Regions from separate parts of the Nocardioides sp. NPDC023903 genome, predicted to be linked through region 2. Evidence: riboswitches for the same ligand, from Rfam matches in the RefSeq annotation. Region 2 holds a riboswitch; the other holds the start of a gene.
What was found. A riboswitch is a leader RNA that binds a small molecule or an ion and turns the genes downstream of it on or off. The one in region 2 is predicted to bind glycine.
Positions count from the first base shown of each region.

Region 1: it holds a riboswitch for glycine, as region 2 does, so the genes downstream of both, gcvP (aminomethyl-transferring glycine dehydrogenase) here and gcvT (glycine cleavage system aminomethyltransferase GcvT) in region 2, are expected to answer to the same signal.

Region 1 covers NZ_JBEZZS010000001.1:269,498-273,946, reverse strand. Annotated here, with positions in the region: gene AB0F44_RS01415 (MFS transporter) at 1-1,380, shown strand, start outside; gene AB0F44_RS01410 (MerR family transcriptional regulator) at 1,526-2,143, shown strand; glycine riboswitch at 2,304-2,394, shown strand; gene gcvP (aminomethyl-transferring glycine dehydrogenase) at 2,472-4,449, shown strand, end outside.
Region 2 covers NZ_JBEZZS010000028.1:62,422-66,870, forward strand. Annotated here, with positions in the region: gene AB0F44_RS23265 (L-serine ammonia-lyase) at 1-351, opposite strand, end outside; gene gcvH (glycine cleavage system protein GcvH) at 400-771, opposite strand; gene gcvT (glycine cleavage system aminomethyltransferase GcvT) at 780-1,883, opposite strand; glycine riboswitch at 2,043-2,138, opposite strand; gene AB0F44_RS23280 (GTP-binding protein) at 2,246-3,280, shown strand; gene AB0F44_RS23285 (Crp/Fnr family transcriptional regulator) at 3,290-3,970, opposite strand; gene AB0F44_RS23290 (MsnO8 family LLM class oxidoreductase) at 4,133-4,449, shown strand, end outside.

The DNA.
Region 1 (4,449 bases), on a different contig from region 2:
AGCGGAAGTCCGGCAACTGTGCCGGCGGGGAGCTTTCGAGCGCTGCTCGCTGCGCTGCTGGGCTTCACGGTGATCACCGTCGACGTCTCCGCGGTGAACATCGCACTGCCCTATCTGCATCGGGACCTGGGCGGAGGGATGGCCGGGCTGCAGTGGGTCGTGGACGCGTACACGCTGATGTTCGCGGCGCTGATGCTCTCGGCTGGAGCGGTGACGGACCGGGTCGGCCCGGTGCGGGCCTACGCGCTGGGCGTGGTGCTGTTCACCGTCGCATCCGTGGCCTGCGCGGCCGCGCCGGTGATGCCGGTGCTCATCGCGGCGCGAGTGCTCCAGGGCGCTGCCGCCGCGCTGGTCATGCCGGCGTCGCTGGCGCTGGTCCGGGTGGCGTACGACGACGCGCGGGCCCGGGCGCAGGCCATCGCCGTGTGGACCATCGGCGGATCCGCGGCGATGGCGCTGGGTCCGGTGGCCGGAGGCCTGCTGAGCGAGTACGCCGGCTGGCGCTGGGTGTTCCTGGTCAACGTGCCGGTCGGGATCCTGATCGTGGTCCTGCTGGCCGGCCTGCGGATCCGGGCGGTACGGCGCCGGGCGCCGCTCGACCTCCTAGGCCAGGCGCTGGCCGTGGTCGCGCTGTCCGCGCTGACGTACGCCGTCATCGACGCCGGCCACACTGGCTGGCACATGCCCGCCCTGCTCGCGGCGGCGGTGGCGATCTCGGCGGCCGTCGCCTTCGTCGTGGTGGAGCGCCGCTCGGCGGCGCCGGTGCTGCCGCTCGGTCTGGTCGCTCGGGGCAGGGTGGCGGTCGCGCTGGTCTCCGGGTTCGGGATCAACTTCGGATTCTACGGCGGGATCTTTCTGCTCGGGCTCTACTACCAGCAGGTGCGGGGCTGGAGCGGTGCCGCGGCGGGGCTGATGTTCGTCATCCCGGCGGCCATGACCACCTGCGCCAACGTGCTCGCGCCACGTCTGGCGTACGTCATGGGCCGGCGCCCGCTCATCGCTGGCGGCCAGCTGATCCTCGCGGTGGGGATGCTCGCCCTGCTCCCGCTCACGACGACCACGCCGGTCTGGCTGGTCCTCGTCCTGCTCGTCCCGCTCTCCACCGGCGGCGCGCTGGCGATCACGCTCGTCACCGCGGACCTGATCGACGCCGTCGAGCCCGCCCGGGTCGGTGTCGCCACCGGCGCGCTGAGCACGTTCCGGCAGACGGGCGGCGCGATCGCGGTCGCCATTTTCGGCGGTCTGGGAGCCGGCGCGAGCGGGATCCTCACCCTTCCCGGGATGCGGGTCTGCCTCCTCGTGGGAGCCGTGGTACTGGCGCTGACGGCATTGGTCGCGACGACCAGGCGCCGCAAGCCTCATGCTCTACTTGAGGGTTAGGCTGGACGACACGCCGGAGGGGGTTCTTTGACCAGGGCCCTTGCGGCGCTTACCTTGTAGTTGTCTCTGTTGTAACTCCAACGATGTGGTCCCCCCGCCGCAGCCGTTCATTCCCCGAGTGGAGTTACGCACAACGGAGTAGACGATGGAGGACATCGTGTTCGACCACGAACAGAAGCCCGGCCACGGCGCCGATGACGCGCAACGCGCGGCGGAGCAGGCTGACGAGCAGGGCCTTCTCTTCACCGACGATGTCTCGACCCTGCCCAGCGACACCGGTTACCGCGGCCCGACGGCCTGTAACGCGGCCGGGATCAGCTACCGCCAGCTCGACTACTGGGCCCGCACCGGTCTCGTCGAGCCGAGCGTGCGCGGGGCCACCGGCTCCGGCACCCAGCGGCTCTACTCCTTCCGCGACATCCTGATCCTCAAGGTCATCAAGCGACTCCTCGACGCCGGCATCTCGCTGCAGCAGATCCGCGCTGCCGTGCAGCACCTGCGCGAGCGGGGCACCGACGACCTGACCCGCGTCACCCTGATGAGCGATGGCGCCTCGGTCTATGAGTGCACCAGCAACGACGAGGTCATCGACCTTCTCCAGGGCGGGCAGGGCGTCTTCGGCATCGCCATCGGTGGCGTCTGGCGCGAGATCGAGGGCACCCTCTCCGAGCTCCCGAGCGAGCGTGCGGCCGAGGACGGCGAGCAGGTCGCCTCGATGTCCGACGAGCTCTCCGCCCGCCGCGCCGCCCGCAACGCCGGCTGAAGTAAACCTCACGTAACACTCGACCCCGAGACCCCGCAGAGACGACCGGAGCGAGGTCGAACGGCGAGCTTGCTCGTCCGTTCGCGCAGAGCGAGGGAGTAACCGCGCGGAGCGCGGAGGCGGGGCCTCGGGGTCGAGTCGTTTATGCTGGTGGTGCTGACCATCCCGCACGGGAGAGCTCCTCTCGAAGGGGCGCCGAAGGGGCAATTCCTCCCCGGAAACTCTCAGGCATCCACGACTGTGCGGACCAGGCAACTCTGAAGCGGCGCAGGTGCGGTGACAGAGGGGGAGGGCGTACGAGTTGTCTTAGATGCCCTCAGGAGCCACTGTGTCCGACACGCCCACTCTGTCCGAGCTCGACGCCGCCTCCCCGTTCGTGGAGCGCCACGTCGGACTCTCGGCCGCCGACGAGGCGACCATGCTGCAACGGCTCGGATACGACTCGGTCGCGGCGATGATGGACGCCGCGGTGCCGGCCGGGATCCGCTCGGTCGAGTCATTGGACCTGCCGGCCGCGCTGAGCGAGGCGCAGGTCGCGTCGTTGGCGCGGGAGATCGCCGCCTCCAACAAGCCCGGCGAGCCGATGATCGGGCTCGGCTACCACGCCACCGTGACGCCGCCGGTGATCCGTCGCAACGTGCTCGAGGACCCGAGCTGGTACACCGCCTACACGCCCTACCAGCCCGAGATCTCCCAGGGCCGCCTCGAGGCGCTCATCAACTTCCAGACCATGGTCGGCGACCTGACCGGTCTGCCGGTGGCCAACTCCTCGCTCCTGGACGAGGGCACCGCGGCCGCCGAGGCGCTGGCGCTGGTGCACCGGGCGAACCGCAAGGGTTCCGGCCCGTTCATCATCGACGTCGACGCCCTGCCGCAGTCGATCGAGGTCGTGAAGGTGCGCGCCGAGGCGATGGGCCTCGAGGTCGTCGTGGCCGACCTCTCGCAGGGCCTGCCCGAGGGCGACGCGATCGGCGTGCTGGTCCAGTACCCCGGCGCCTCCGGTCGCGTGCCCGACCTCAAGCCGGTCATCGACGCCGCCCATGAGCGCGGCGCGCTCGCAGTCGTCGCCGCCGACCTGCTCGCTCTCACCGTCCTCGAGGCGCCCGGCACCCTCGGCGCCGACGTCGTCGTCGGCTCCACCCAGCGCTTCGGCATCCCGCTCTTCTACGGCGGCCCGCACGCCGGCTACATGGCCGTCCACGAGGGGATCGAGCGGCACCTGCCCGGTCGCCTCGTCGGCGTCTCCGTCGACGCCGAGGGGCGGCCCGCGTACCGCCTCGCTCTGCAGACCCGCGAGCAGCACATCCGCCGTGAGAAGGCGACCTCCAACATCTGCACCGCGCAGGTGCTGCTGGCCGTCGGCGCTTCGATGTACGCCGTCTACCACGGCCCCGCCGGGCTGCGGACGATCGCGACCCGCACCCACCGCTACGCCGCCGTGCTGGCCGCCGCGCTCAAGTCGGCCGGGCTCCCGCTGGTCTCGGAGACGTTCTTCGACACGCTGGGTGTCACCGTGCCCGGCCGGGCGGCCGACGTCGTCACCGCGGCCCGTCGCTTCGGCGTACATCTTCGTCTCGTCGACGCCGACACCGTCGGCATCTCGACCTCGGAGGCGACCACCCGCTCGACCCTGTCGGCCGTGCTCAACGCCTTCGGCGTCTCGGGGGCGGACCTGGACGAGATCGACCGCACCACGGCCAGCGCGCTGCCCGACGGCCTGGTGCGCACCACCGACTACCTCACCCACGAGGTCTTCAACGCGCACCACAGCGAGACCCAGATGCTGCGCTACCTGCACAAGCTGGCGGCGCGCGACTACGCGCTCGACAAGGGCATGATTCCGCTCGGCTCGTGCACCATGAAGCTCAACGCGACCACCGAGATGGAGCCGATCTCGCTGCCCGGCTTCGCCGACCTGCACCCGTTCGTGCCCGCCGAGGACGCCGCCGGCTACACGCGCCTCGTCGGAGAGCTGGAGGGGTGGCTGGCCGAGGTCACCGGCTACGACGAGGTCTCCATCCAGCCGAACGCCGGCTCGCAGGGCGAGTTCGCCGGCCTGATGGCGATCCGCGGCTACCTGGACGCACAGGGCCAGGGGCACCGCAAGATCTGCCTGATGCCTTCCTCGGCGCACGGCACCAACGCCGCCTCGGCCGTGATGGCCGGGATGAAGGTCGAGGTCGTGAAGTCGTCCGAGGACGGCACGGTCGACCTCGACGACCTGCGGGCCAAGCTCGACGCCCATGGTGAGAACGTCGCCGCGATCATGGTGACCTACCCCTCGACCCACGGGGTCTACGAGGAGG
Region 2 (4,449 bases):
CCGATGCATCACCAGGTCGGTCTGGCTATCGAAGCGGATCGGCTGGTGACCGCCCAGCGTCAGCTCCCCACGCTCGCGGATGGCCGCCAACCGCCCGGACGAGGCCCGGGTGTCGACGGTCGCCGGCTCCTCCCCCTCGAGGCCGAGCAGCACCGCTCCCTCCGAGCCGTGGCCGTGCCCGGTCGCGCCGAGCGACCCGAAGAGCTCGGCCTTCACCCGGGTGACCGCGTCCAGCTGCCCGTCCTCGACGAGGCCGTCGATGAAGGTCTTCGCGGCTCGCATCGGCCCTACGGTGTGGGAGGAGGACGGGCCGATCCCGATCGAATACAGGTCGAAGGTGCTCAGAGTCATCGCTACGACCGGAGCCAGGGCGCCGCTGAGATCAGCGGTCACGACGGTTCACTCCTCGATCAGAGCGTCGTAGGCCGCGGCGTCGAGCAGGTCGGGAGCGCCAGAGACACGCATCTCGAAGAGCCACCCGGCGCCGAACGGGTCACTGTTGATCAGCGCGGGATCCTCGACGACGGCCGAGTTGATCTCGAGGATCTCGCCGTCGGCGGGCGCGAAGAGGTCGCTGACGGACTTCGTCGACTCCAGCTCGCCGCAGCTCTCTCCCCCGGTGATCTTGCTGCCCGCCTCGGGCAGCTCGACGAAGACGATGTCGCCCAGCGCCTCGGTGGCGAAGGCGGTGACGCCGACGCGCGCGACGTCCCCGCGGGTCTCGATCCACTCGTGCTCGGCGGTGTACGACAGGTTGGTCGGGTTGCTCATGGCTGTGCTCATTTCTTGGAGTAGAAGGGAAGGTCGACGATCTCGGCGTCCTCGCGGCTGCCGCGCACGTCGACGTGGACCTTGGTGCCGGCGGCGGCGAGGTCAGGCCTGACGTACGCCATCGCGATGGGACGACCGAGGGTCGGCGACGGCGAGCCGCTGGTGACGACGCCGATCTCGTCGCCGGTGGCCGGGTCCACGATCGCGTAGCCGGCTCGCGGGGATCGGCGCCCGGCGGCCACCAGGCCGACGAGCACGCTGCGCGGGCCCTCGTCGCGGCGTGCGGCCAGGGCGGCGTCGCCGACGAAGCCGTCGGGCTTGTCGAAGGAGACGACCCGGCCGAGGCCGGCCTCGAAGGGCGTCGTCTCCCGGCTCAGCTCGTGACCGTAGAGCGGCATGCCGGCCTCGAGGCGGAGGGTGTCGCGGCAGGCGAGCCCGGCGGGCTGCAGCCCGTGCGGCGTACCGGCCTCGGTGATCGCCTCCCAGACCGAAGCGGCCGACGAGGGCGCGCAGTAGATCTCGAAGCCGTCCTCGCCGGTGTAGCCGGTGCGGGCGAGCAGCACGTCGATCCCGGCGACCGTGCCAGCGTCGATGGCGTAGTACTTCAGGGACGGGACGTCCAGGTCTGTCAGGGCTGCCACGATCGCCGCCGAGGCAGAACCCTGGACCGCGATCAGCGCCCACTCCGCGGAGGCGTCGCGGACCACGGCGTCGTACGCCTCGGCCCGCTCGACCAGAGCCGGAGCGACCACGTGGACGTTGCTCGCGTTGGCGACGATGAGGTAGCGCTCCTGCTCGAGCCGGTAGACGACCAGGTCGTCGATGATGCCGCCGTCCTCGGCGCAGATCATCGAGTAGCGGGCGCGGCCGATGCCGATCTTCGACGGCCGACCGACCAGGGCGCGGTCGAGGGCGCGTCCCGCCTCGGGGCCGGTCACCTCGATCTCGCCCATGTGGGACAGGTCGAAGAGGCCCGCGGTGGTGCGTACGGCATTGTGCTCGGCGGTCTCCGAGCCGTAGCGGACCGGCATGTTCCAGCCGGCGAAGTCGGTGAACGAGGCACCGAGCGCCTGGTGGATCTCATGCAGAGGGGTAGGGACGGGTGAGGTCATATGCGGGAGGCTCCCTGCTGATGGGTGCCGACAGTCGCGGCACCCGTGGACGGGTGACCTCCCCGCTCTGTCATCGCTACCTGAGAGCTTCACCGCCCGGCTGGGGCGATTTGCACCGTGGGTGCAGGATCCAGCGGATCCTGTCTTTCCAGAGGTCGCCTCACCACAGCGGTCATTGGGCCTGAGAGATTCTGGGGAGGTTTGCTCCTTCGGCGCCTCACCCGGGATGGGCAAGGACTCTCCCGCTGCGGTTCAAGTGGCGGATGTGAAGTTGTGCGGCACAACCTAGGTCTGGCCACCTCGGTCGTCAAGACGCGACCCCATTAACGGGAACTGTTCTCATCGAGCCCTACGATGGCCCGATGCCACCGACCAGCGCCAGCAACCGGGTTCCCGTGGTCATCCTCACCGGCCATCTCGGGTCGGGGAAGACCACGCTGCTCAACCATCTGCTGCGCCAGCCCGGCGCGCGGGTGGGCGTGGTCGTCAACGACTTCGGTGACATCAACGTCGACGCCGGTCTCGTCACCGGCCAGGTCGACGAGCCCGCCTCGATCGCCGGCGGCTGCCTGTGCTGCCTGCCCGACGCCGGCGGCCTCGACGACGCGCTCGAGAAGCTGACCCACCCGCGGCTCGCGCTCGACGTCGTCATCGTCGAGGCCAGCGGGATCGCCGAGCCCGGGACGCTGGCCCGGCTGGTCCGCTTCAGCGGTGTCGAGCGGGTACGCCGCGGTGGGCTCATCGAGGTCGTCGACGCCTCCGCGTACTTCGACACCCTCGATGACGGGCGGGGCCCGGCGCCGGTCCGGTTCGCGGCCGCCTCGCTGGTCGTGGTCAACAAGACGGACCTGGTGCCGGCCGACGAGCGATCCGACGTCCTGGCTCGGATCGAGCAGCGCGTGCGGGAGCACAACCCCGAGGTCCATGTGGCGTACGCCGTGGGTGGCCGTATCGACCCGCGGCTGGTCTACGACGCGGCGGTGCCCCAGGACCCGCCCGACGAGCTGCCGATCGCCGCGCTCCTGCGCGAGGCGGCCGCTTCGCACGAGGCCCATCAGCACGCCCGGGCGGTCACCGTGACGACCCCGGGCACCATCGAGCCGGCTCGACTGGTCGACCTGCTCGAGGAGCCGCCGGCGACGGCGTACCGGGTCAAGGGGACCGTCGCCGTCGCGACCGGCCAGGGGCCGCGCAACTACCACGTGAACCTGGTCGGGCGCAGTGCCCACGTCGCCGCGGCGCGGACGCCGACCACGGCGAGCGAGCTCGTGGCCATCGGCCTGGAGCTCGAGACCGACCCGGTACGGCAGCGCCTCGCGGAGGCCCTCGCCCCGGCCGAACGGCCGAGCACCGAGGGCCTACGCCGGCTGCGCCAGCTGGTGCGGGTCAGCCTCTGACCAGCGGTATCAACCCGCCCGGCGCACGATCCGTTCCATGTCGGTGATGATCACCGAGCGCGACTCCAGCCGGACCCAGCCCTTGGCCGCGAAGTCGGCGAGCGCCTTGTTGACCGTCTCCCGAGCCGCGCCCACGAGCTGCGCGAGCTCCTCCTGGGTCAGGTCGTGGCGGACGTGGACGCCCTCCTCGGTCTGCTCACCGAACCTCTCGGCGAGGTCCAGCAGCGCCTTCGCCACCCGGCGGGGTGCGTCGGCGAAGACCAGGTCGCCGATCACGTCGTTGGCCCGACGTAGGCGGCCCGACAGCAGGGCGAGCAGCCCACGGGTCACGCTCGGGCGCCCGTCGAGCAGGCGCAGCAGGTCGTCGTGCGAGAGCGAGGCGAGCTCGACCTGGTCGGTGACGGCCGTGACGGTGGACGAGCGTCGACCGGGGTCGAAGAGCGACAGCTCACCGAACACCTGACCCGGCCCGAGGATCGCCAGCAGGCTGTCCTGCCCGTTGGCCGCGGCACGGCTCAGCTTCACCTTGCCGTCCACGACCGCGTAGAGCCGGTCGGCGGCGTCGCCCTCGTGGAACAACACCTCACCGCGCCTGAGGCGTGTCTGACCCATCATCGCGAGCATCGCCGTCATCGACTCGTCGTCCAGCTCGCTGAAAAGCGGTGCGTGCCGAAGCACGTCTTGATCCATTACCCAGCCGCTCCTGTCATCCTTTTACCGAAGACATCAGCCTAGCCAGATCCGGGGCTTCGACAGCGGATGTGTGTCCCGCATCGCACCGTTGTCGAGTGCGTTCTTCGCCACACCGGACTCGGCGGGAAGCCTCGGGGCCTCTGCGTCGTTGAACCTGCCGTGAAGCTCTCCATGCTGGACCGGTCCCGCACGCGGGTGGGGTACGCCGAGGGCGCTGCGCTGACCCACACGATCGAACGCGCGGCGGCGGCCGAGCGGCTCGGCTACCACCGGTTCTGGGTCGCCGAGCACCACGCGGTGCCGGGGATCGCATCAGGGTCGCCGCCGGTGCTGATCGGTGCGCTCGGCGCGCACACCTCCACGATCCGGCTCGGGTCGGGCGGGGTGATGCTGCCGCATCACCAGCCGCTGGTCGTCGCCGAGCAGTTCCTCATGCTCGACGCCCTCTATCCCGGCCGGATCGACCTCGGTCTGGG